DNA from 3 places in the Micromonospora sp. HB375 genome. Region 1 is predicted to be linked to each of the others. Evidence: riboswitches for the same ligand, from Rfam matches in the RefSeq annotation. Region 1 holds a riboswitch; each other region holds the start of a gene.

Region 1 (3,264 bases):
CTGGTTCGCGTGGTGGACGAGCCCGACATCGTCCTGCCGGTGTCGTGGAAGCTGCTGCGCAGCCGCGGTCCCTACACCCTCGCGCACGAGCGGGAGGTGATGGCGGGCACGGACGTTCTAGTTACCAAGGACTCCGGCGGTGACCACACGGTCGCGAAGCTGGAGGTCGCCGCCGAGCGGGCGATGCCGGTCGTGATCGTGCGCCGCGCCGGGCCGCCGGCCGGAGTGCCGCTGGTCCGTGACGTGGACGCCGCCCTGGCGTGGGTGCGGGCGTTGCCCGCACCCTGACGCGAGGTTCAGCCGGGAAGGTTCAGAGCGTGGCCGCCAGCTCCTGGCGGCGCAGCCGCTCGGCGGCACGGTCCGCGTCGCGTCCGACCAGACCGGTCAGCACTGCACCCAGGACCGCCCAAGTCGCGGCCAGGGTCGTGATCGACGAGATGCGGAAGTACCAGAGTGTGTCGGCCGGGAAGCCGCCGACCTCGTTGACCGTCGGCAGCAGAGCCCCGGCGACCACGACGACCACGAGATAGGCGCCGGCACCGGCCAGCACCGCCGAGTATGCGCCCAGCTGGGGCAGCAGACGCCGGGCCAGGACCACGGCGCCGATCGCGGCGGCCAGGCTCAGTGCCCAGAACCCGAAGTACAGCGCGGTCCGCTCGTTGATCGTGTCACCGGAGCCGACCGCCGGTGGTGTGGCGGGGTACTTGAGGAACGGCACGAGGGCGGTGGCGACGAAACCGACGGCGGCGACCACCGCGGTGCTGGCCCGTGCGGACAGGGAGCCCAGACGCCCGGCGGCGAAGGCGGCAGCGAGCGCGGTCGCTCCACCGAGGACGACGCCTACCAGGATGGTGCCCAGTGCCAGGCCCCCGGTGGACTGGGTGCCACGCGAGACTTCGGCCTCCTCCTCATCGTGGCTGTGAGACTGCTCGGCGGTGGCATTGTCGTGCGGGTGCTCGGCGGCACCGGCTTCCTCCAGGGCGATGGCTGCATCGACCTGGGGTTCGGCGACGACGTAGGAGACGAGGAAGGCCGCGAAACCGGCGATGAGCCCGGCCAACAGCCCGTGAACGAGAAAAGTGCGAGGGGTCATCAAGGGTCCGTTCGGGAGCCGGCCGCGGGCAGCACGAAACGCCCGCAGCGCCGGTGACGAGGAAAGACGAAAACTCCGGCCGGGCCGGGCGGACTGCCGCGTGGCGTGGTGTCAGTGGCAGGGGAAGCCCAGCACGTGCCGTGCGTCGTGCGTCAGCTCGTGGATGAAGGTGCCCTCGAAGACGGAGAAAGCTCCCTGCTCGGCGCCCACGAAATACAGGACGACGGCGGTGACCAGCGCGAAGAACAGCGCCCAGGGGGCGAGCGCGCGAACGGGAATGGTGGGAAGAACGGCCGGAATGGCCGTGGTCGCCTGAGGCATGACACTCCTTGGGATGCTGCGTCCCGTCGATGGGTGGTCGACCTGGCTGGAGGGTCTGGCTTCGCCGCGAGCGGCGTCACAGTAGCGCGACTGCGCCGGATTCACACCGGCTTCCTTCAGCAGGGTGGCACGACCATATCAGGTATCGGAGCAACGCGACGCTGTCGCGACTGCCTGCACGGCGGCCGGTCCGAGGGCGACGACGTGGCCGATCACCGTTACGGCGGGCGCGCCGATGCCGGCCTCGGCGGTGTCGGCGACGACGTCGGCGAGGGTACTGCGCAGCACCCGCTGGCCGGCCGAGGCGGCGTCCGCGACGACGGCGCATGGTGTGTTCCGGTCGAGACCGGCGGCGACGAGCGCGTCGGCGATGGCCGCGAGGTTGCGCATGCCCATCAGCACCACGAGGGTGGTGCCGGTGCGGGCGAGGGCGGCGTAGTCGATCGACGAGTCGGGATGGCCGGGCGGTACGTGGCCGGAGATGACGGTGAAGCCTTGCACGAGTCCGCGGTGGGTGACCGGGATGCCGGCCAGCTCCGGGGCCGCGATGCTGGAGGTCACGCCGGGTATCACGGTGGTGGGGACGCCGGCTTCGGCGCACGCGGTGACTTCCTCGAAGCCGCGGCCGAAGACGTACGAGTCGCCGCCCTTGAACCGCACAACGTGCCGTCCGGCGCGGGCGTGCTCGACAAGCAGCGCGTTGATCTGTTCCTGGCTCGTGCTCCGCCCGTACGGGATCTTGGTGACGTCGATGATCTCGGCATCCGGGCGCGCCCACTTCAGGGCCTCCCACGGGGCGAGCCGGTCGGTGAGGATCACGTCGGCCTGCTTGACGGCCGCGCGTCCGGCGACGGTGACCAGCCCTGGATCGCCCGGGCCGGCGCCGACCAGCGTGACGTGTCCGGCCGTTCGGACCGCTGCCGGCGCCCCGGCCTCCGAGGGTGCGACGGTACGCAGCACGACGTCGAACCGGCTCTCGTCGACCGGGGTGGTGACCCAGGTCAGGCGCCCGCGGAGGGCGAGGTCCTCCAGCGCGGCGCACACGGCCGGCGCGGCGACGGTGACCAGGGCGCGCCTGTGCAGCAGCGCACTGACCGTGACGGCGGCGGGTGCGCTCCCGTCGAGGACGAGCACGCTACGGCCGGTGAGGTTCAGCTGCATGTGACGGTGATTCCTAACGTGCTGAGGAGACAGCCGTCCGGTGTACGGCCTCGGTGAACGACTGGGCCAGATGCGGTTGCCCAGCCCAATGCACGTGCAGATAGGACGCGCTGAGGCTGGGGGAGGCGAATCCGGCATTGCGGCCCTCGATGCGCCAGGCGGGGTGCTCGCCGTGACCGGGTGTGACGGTGGTGCGGTGGAATTCGTGGCCGGTGGCAGCGGTTCCCCGCTCGCCGAGCAGCTGGTCCGAGCCGAGTGCGGCACGGTGGTACGCGAGGGTGAGGCGCGGCGTCATGACGGCTTCGGCGTCGAGCGCCCCGACCATGGGATGGCCGTCGACGGAGCGGCACAGATACAGCAGGCCGGCGCACTCGGCGACGGTGGGGACGCCGTCGAGGACGGCCTGGCGCAGTTCGTGGCGCAGCGTCGTGTTGGCGCTCAGCGTGGACGCGTGTACCTCGGGGAACCCCCCACCGAGGTACAACCCGCGTGTCCCGGCGGGAAGCCGCTGGTCGCGGGCCGGGTCGAACGGAACGACGGTGCAGCCCGCCGCCTGCAGCAGCTCGGTCGTCTCGGCGTACCGGAAGGTGAAGGCACGCCCGGCCGCGACCGCAACCACCGGTGATCCGGCGCCCAGCCGCCGGACGTGCGCGGCGGGATCCCATGGCTGGGCGTCCAGATCGGGTGCG
Region 2 (3,264 bases), 2.2 Mb from region 1:
ATGATCCTGTTCAGCGTGGCGTTCCTGCCGCAGTTCGTCCGGCCCGACGCGGGCCCGGTGGCGGCACAGCTGGTGCTGCTCGGCGCGCTGTTCGTCGCGGTGCAGCTCACCGTGGACCTGGCTCTCGGCGTGGGCGCCGGGCGGTTCGCCCGCCGCTGGGGCGACAGCCGCTGGTCGCGGCGGGTCGACCGGCTCTGCGCTGTCGCCTTCGTCGCGCTCGGTGTCCGGCTGGCCGCCGGCTGACGCTTGCTCGACTCCAGCTCGCCGAGATGGCGGCATCAGGAGGGCTCCGACCCCGCCACCTCGGCGAGCTGGTGAGGATCACGCTCCGGCGCCCGGGGCGGGGCGGCGGGCCGCTCGCGGTCCAGGTGCAGGCGCAGCAGCACCCAGCCCAGCGACACGGCGCCGATGAACACGTACGCGGGCTGCGTGCCGAACGTGTCCCAGCAGGTGTGCAGCGTGACGGCGGCGGCGAAGGTGAGCAGGAACGCCGCCAGTCTCCGGCCACCGGGCGCGGCGGCGAACGTGAACAACGCGGCGGCGGTCAGCCCGGTCCAGGCCAGGTGCGCGGCGGGCGCGGTGAGACCGCGAACCAGCAGCGTCCGCTCGACGGCGCCGAGGTTGCCCTCCGACCCGACGAACGCGGCGAACGCATACCCCATGGTCTCCAGTGCGGCGAACCCGGCGCCGGAGGCCACGCCGATCACCAGGCCCTGCGCCGGTGACCGGTGCCGCCGCCACAGCAGCAGGATGCCGGCCGGCACGATCAGCTTCGCGGTCTCCTCGGCCAGGCCGACGAGCGCCATCGGCAGGACGCCGAGGCGGTGCAGGGTGCCGTACTCCAGCCAGCCGGCGGCGACCACGCCGACCACGCCGCCGAGAAGCGCGGCGACGCCGACGACGGAGCCGGGGACCGGGCGGCGGGCCGGCCGCCCCTGGGCGAAGGCCAGGAACGTGGCGGGCGCGACGCACGCGCCGAGCACGATCAGCGCCGGTACGAACGTGACGGTGCCGGTGCCGGACAGTGTCTCCAGCACCAGCAGGTGAAGCCCGACGCCGACGAGCAGGACCGCCACCCACGCCCAGCGGCGTCCGGTATTCCCCATACGCCGAGTATCGCGCCCGGCGGCGAACGCCGGCATCGGGGGTAGGCACTGTGGACAGTGAGATCCATGCGACACGCCCGACACGACATCTGGTGTTGCCCAACCGCCCCCACCGCCATATATGGTGGTGCCGCAGCTGGTTCGGCCGAGCCCTCCGGGGCGGGGCCGAGGCAAGAGGGAACCCGGTGGAAATCCGGGACTGCCCCGCAGCGGTGAGTGGGAACGACAGCCGTCAACAGCACTGGGCCACCGGCCTGGGAAGCGACGGCCGGTAGGCGACCGGCGACCCCGGTCGGGCCCGCGAGTCCGAAGACCTGCCAGCGCGCCGTGCGCCTCCGCGTACGGCGGCCGGAGGTCGCGCGGGACGACCGACGCCAGCAGCCGGGCCGGCCACGCCGTGCCCGTTGGCGTCTCCCGCCGTCTCCAGACGGTGACAGCGAGGAGAGGTCATGACTGTCGTGCAGGAAAGCCCGCCGTCCACCGGCGGCGGGTCCGAGGCCCGCCGGCCGGCGATGCGGGTACGCAAACGGGACGGCGACACCGAGCCGGTGGACGTCGGCAAGATCGTCCGGGCGGTCGAACGCTGGGTCGCCGACCTGGACGAGGTGGACCCGCTGCGGGTGGCCACCAAGACGATCAGCGGGCTCTACGACGGGGCGACCACCGCCGAGCTGGACCGGTTGTCGATCCAGACCGCGGCGGAGCTGATCGGCGAGGAGCCGCAGTACTCGAAGCTGGCGGCAAGGCTGCTGGCCGCGTACGTGGACAAGGAGGTCCGCGGTCAGGGCGTGGCGAGCTTCAGCCAGTCGATCGCGTACGCGCACGGGCTGGGGCTGATCGGCGACGAGACGGCCGCATTCGTCGCCCGGCACGCCCGCAAGCTCGACGACGCCGTGGACCCGGACGGCGACAGGCGGTTCGAGTACTTCGGACTGCGTACCGTGGCCGACCGCTACCTGCTGCGGCACCCGCAGTCGCGGCTGGTGGTGGAGACGCCGCAGTACTGGCTGCTGCGGGTGGCCTGCGGGCTGTCCCGCACCCCGGGCGAGGCGGTCGGCTTCTACCGGCTGATGTCCAGCCTGGCCTATCTGCCCAGCTCCCCCACGCTGTTCAACTCCGGCACCCGGCACACCCAGATGTCGTCGTGCTTCCTGGTCGACTCGCCGCGCGACGAGCTGGACTCGATCTACGAGCGCTACCACCAGGTGGCGAAGCTGTCGAAGTTCTCCGGCGGCATCGGCATCGCCTGGTCGCGGGTGCGCGGCCGGGGCGCGCTGATCCGGGGCACGAACGGCCGGTCCAACGGCATCGTGCCGTTCCTCAAGACGCTCGACGCCGGGGTGGCCGCGGTCAACCAGGGCGGCCGGCGCAAGGGCGCGGCCTGCGTCTACCTGGAGCCGTGGCACCCGGACGTGGAGGAGTTCCTGGAGCTGCGGGACAACACCGGCGAGGAGTCCCGGCGTACGCACAACCTCAACCTGGCCAACTGGATCCCGGACGAGTTCATGCGCCGGGTCGAGGCCGACGGCGAGTGGTCGCTCGTCGATCCGTCGGACGCCCCGGAGCTGCCCGACCTGTACGGGGAGGCGTTCGACGCCGCGTACCGGGCGGCGGAGAAGAACGCGGTGCGTACGGTACGGGCCCGGGACCTGTACGGGCGGATGATGCGCACGCTCGCGCAGACCGGCAACGGCTGGATGACGTTCAAGGACGCCGCGAACCGGCTGTCCAACCAGACCGGTGAGCCGGGCAACGTGATCCACCTGTCCAACCTGTGCACCGAGATCCTGGAGGTGAACGACGACGCCGAGACGGCGGTGTGCAACCTCGGCTCGGTGAACCTCGGCGCCCACGTCACCGCCGACGGGGTGGACTGGGAGCGGCTGCGCGCCACGGTCCGCACCGCTGTGGTGTTCCTCGACCGGGTGATCGACATCAACTACTACCCGGCCGAGCAGGCGGCGGCGTCGAACCCGCGCTGGCGGCCGGTCGGGCTCGGCCTGATGGGGTTGCAGGACGCGTTCTTCACGCTGCGCCTGCCGTTCGACTCCCCCGAGGCGAAGGAGCTGTCCACCCGCGTGCAGGAGGAGATCCTGCTGACCGCGCTGGAGACCTCCGCCGGGCTGGCCGAGCGGTTCGGGCCGCATCCGGCGTACCC
Region 3 (3,264 bases), 2.6 Mb from region 1:
GCAGAAGCTGAAGTTCTTCCTCACCCCGGACGGACTGGTGCAGCCCGCGCCCTGGGCGGCCGGTGACGCGAACCGCGACATCCTCTTCGACTGGAGCGAGTTCACCTACAACGACTCCGGGCTGTGGCTCAACAGCTCCCAGGTCGACATGTTCGCGATCCCGCACGCGGTCACGGTGACCGGCGCCAACGGCGTCACCAAGCGCACCGGCGACGTGGTGGCCAACGGACGCAACGCGGTCATCGACGGCATCCGGGCGCAGCCGGGCTGGGCCAACACCGTCCACACCCGCTCCGACGGGACCGTGCTGCGCGTCCTGGCCCCGGGGAAGGCGGCCGGGGCCGGCCTGCTGAGCACCACCTACCTGGACTCCTACATCGCCTCCGCGTGGAACGCGTACACCACGAAGACGCTGACCGTGGCGCCCTTCGCCGACCAGCCGGCCATCCGGTACTACGGCCGCACCTCGGGCAACACCATGACCTTCACAAACGGCAGCGGCCAGGTGGTCGCCTCCTTCAACCGGCCCTCCTCGGCCAGCGTCTGGGGATGCGACGGCGACCTGCCCGCGCCGAACGACCAGGTGGTCGGCCCGATCTCGCGTACGCTCTGCGCGGCCCTCAACCGAGGCACGCTCGGCACCATCGACACCCAGCCCAGCACGAACGCCGCCGACTTCTACCGCAGCAACCCCACCAACCAGTACGCCCGCCTGATCCACGCCAACATGACCGACGGCCGGGCGTACGCGTTCGCCTTCGACGACGTCGGCGGATTCGAGTCACTGGTGCACGACGGCGACCCCCGTTCGGCCGGACTGATCCTCAGCCCGTTCACCGGCGGTGGGGGCGGCAACCCGGCCACCGGGGTGCCCGTGGTCAGCAACTGGAACAACAAGTGCATCGACGTGCCGAGCTCCAACTTCGTCGACCGCGCGCCGCTGCAGATGTGGAACTGCAACAACACCAACGCGCAGAAGTGGACGTTCAGCGGCACGGCGCTGAAGAGCCAGAACAACAAGTGCATGGACGTCGACGCCGGGTCCACCGCCAACGGGGCGGTGGTGCAGCTCTACACCTGCAACGGCACCGGCGCCCAGCAGTTCACCCTGAACTCGGCCGGGGACCTGGTCAACCTTCAGGCCGACAAGTGCGTCGACATCAAGGACCGGAACGGCAACGACGGCGCGAGGCTCCAGCTCTGGGACTGCACGGGCACGGCCGGCCAGAAGTGGCGTAAGGGCTGACCGGCCCTGCGACGGGGGGCGGGGGCCGACCGCGAGTCGCTCCCGCCACCCGCCGCGACGGCTCGCCGTCCCGCAGGACGGACGCGCCGACCACGTCGGCTCACCGCCCCATACGATGGACAACGGTGCTGGTTCGCCGTGCCCGTGAAGGGTGTGGCGTCGTAAGAGGGAACCCGGTGTGAGTCCGGGACTGCCCCGCAGCGGTGAGTGGGAACGACAGCCGTCATCGAAGCACTGGACCGTGAGGTCTGGGAAGCGACGGCCAGTAGGTGACCGGGTGGATCCGGTCGCGCCCGCGAGTCCGAAGACCTGCCCGCACCGCGCGCACCGTCCGGTGTGCGCCGCCGACGGTCGCTCGGGACGGCCGGTGCGGAAGCCGGTACGCCGTCTGTACCTCTTCCCTCCCCGCCTCGATCGGCCTCGTGTGCTTCGAGGGAAGGGATCTCCATGAGTACCGCATTCGGTCAGAGCACCGTGCTGGGCTATCCGCGTATCGGGGGCAACCGGCAACTCAAGAGGGCCGTCGAGGCCTACTGGGCGGGCCGGATCGACGCCGAGGAGTTGGCGGCGACCTCTGCCGCGCTACGGGCGAAGGTGTGGCGGACGCTGCGCGACGCGCGCCTGGACGCGATCCCGTCCAACACGTTCTCCTACTACGACCACGTGCTGGACACGGCCGTCGCCGTCGGCGCGATCCCGCGCCGGTTCGCCCGTCTCGGCCTCGGCGACCTCGGCACCTATTTCGCCATGGCCCGGGGCGTCGATGCCGAGCCGGCGCTCGAACTGACGAAGTGGTTCGACACCAACTACCACTATCTGGTTCCCGAGATCGGCTCCGACACCACCTTCGCGGCGAATCCCGACAAGGCGCTGCGCGAGTACCGCGAGGCCCGCGAGCTGGGAATCGACAGCCGGCCGGTGCTGGTCGGGCCGGCGACATTCCTGCTGCTGGCCAAGCCCACCGAGGCCCGCAGCGAACCGTTCGACCGGCTGACCGACCTGGTCGACGTGTACGCCGGCATCCTGCGATCCCTCGCCGCGGCGGGCGTGCGATGGGTGCAGCTGGACGAACCCGCCTACGTCGCCGACCGGAGCGCCGCCGAGATCGACGCGCTGCGGGAGGCGTACACCCGGCTCGGCGCGGTGGAACAGCGGCCGGCGATCTTCGTCGCCACCTATTTCGGCGAGCTCGGTGACGCGCTGCCCGCCCTGCTCGACACGCCGGTCGAAGCGGTCGGCGTGGATCTGGTGGCCGGGCCCGGCAACCTGCGGCGGCTGGCCGGTGCGGGACCGCTGCGCGGCAAGACGATCGTGGCCGGCCTCGTCGACGGCCGCAACGTCTGGCGTACCGACCTGCGGGCCGCCGTGGCGGCCGGTGCCGCCGTCACCGCCCTCGCCGACCACGTCGCCGTGTCCACCTCGTGCTCGCTGCTGCACGTGCCGGAGGACCTGTCCGCCGAGACCGCTCTCGACCCGGCGCTGCGTCAGCGGCTCGCCTTCGCCCGGCAGAAGGTCGATGAGGTCGTCCGGCTCGGCCGCGCGCTGCGCAACGGCACCACGTCCCTGCCCGAGCCGCTGCCGCCCACCCCTGCCGCCTGGCGCGACGACACCGTACGCGGTCGGCTCGCCGCGCTGCGCGCCACGGATCGGCAGCGCGGCGCGTACCCGGAGCGTGCGGCGGCACAGCAGGCCCGGCTGAACCTGCCGCCCCTCCCGACCACGACCATCGGATCGTTCCCGCAGACCGACGAGCTGCGCCGCGCGCGTGCCGAGCACCGGGCCGGGCGTCTCGACGCCGCCGCCTACACGCAGCGGATGCGCGCCGAGGTCGAGCACGTCGTCCGGCTCCAGGAGCGGCTGGGCCTGGACGTGCTCGTGCACGGCGAGCCGGAACGAAACGACATGGTCCAGTACTTCGGCGAGCAGCTGGACGGGTTCGCCGCCACCGAACACGGCTGGGTCCAGTCCTACGGCTCCCGATGCGTGCGTCCGCCCGTCATCTACGGCGACGTGGCACG

What was found. A riboswitch is a leader RNA that binds a small molecule or an ion and turns the genes downstream of it on or off. The one in region 1 is predicted to bind cobalamin.
Region 2: another riboswitch for cobalamin. It lies ahead of J3R08_RS18850 (ribonucleoside-diphosphate reductase subunit alpha); the one in region 1 lies ahead of J3R08_RS08915 (CbtB-domain containing protein).
Region 3: another riboswitch for cobalamin. It lies ahead of metE (5-methyltetrahydropteroyltriglutamate--homocysteine S-methyltransferase); the one in region 1 lies ahead of J3R08_RS08915 (CbtB-domain containing protein).

What each region holds. Positions count from the first base shown of each region.
Region 1 is NZ_JAGGJO010000001.1:1,886,490-1,889,753, forward strand. Features, by position in the region: gene J3R08_RS08905 (cobalt-precorrin-6A reductase) at 1-288, shown strand, start outside; gene J3R08_RS08910 (CbtA family protein) at 311-1,093, opposite strand; gene J3R08_RS08915 (CbtB-domain containing protein) at 1,205-1,414, opposite strand; adenosylcobalamin (AdoCbl) riboswitch at 1,413-1,553, opposite strand; gene cobA (uroporphyrinogen-III C-methyltransferase) at 1,553-2,575, opposite strand; gene J3R08_RS08925 (cobyrinate a,c-diamide synthase) at 2,589-3,264, opposite strand, start outside.
Region 2 is NZ_JAGGJO010000001.1:4,098,155-4,101,418, forward strand. Features, by position in the region: gene J3R08_RS18840 (LysE family translocator) at 1-243, shown strand, start outside; gene J3R08_RS18845 (PrsW family glutamic-type intramembrane protease) at 279-1,106, opposite strand; cobalamin riboswitch at 1,227-1,443, shown strand; gene J3R08_RS18850 (ribonucleoside-diphosphate reductase subunit alpha) at 1,556-3,264, shown strand, end outside.
Region 3 is NZ_JAGGJO010000001.1:4,496,720-4,499,983, reverse strand. Features, by position in the region: gene J3R08_RS20365 (beta-1,3-glucanase family protein) at 1-1,246, shown strand, start outside; cobalamin riboswitch at 1,359-1,578, shown strand; gene metE (5-methyltetrahydropteroyltriglutamate--homocysteine S-methyltransferase) at 1,694-3,264, shown strand, end outside.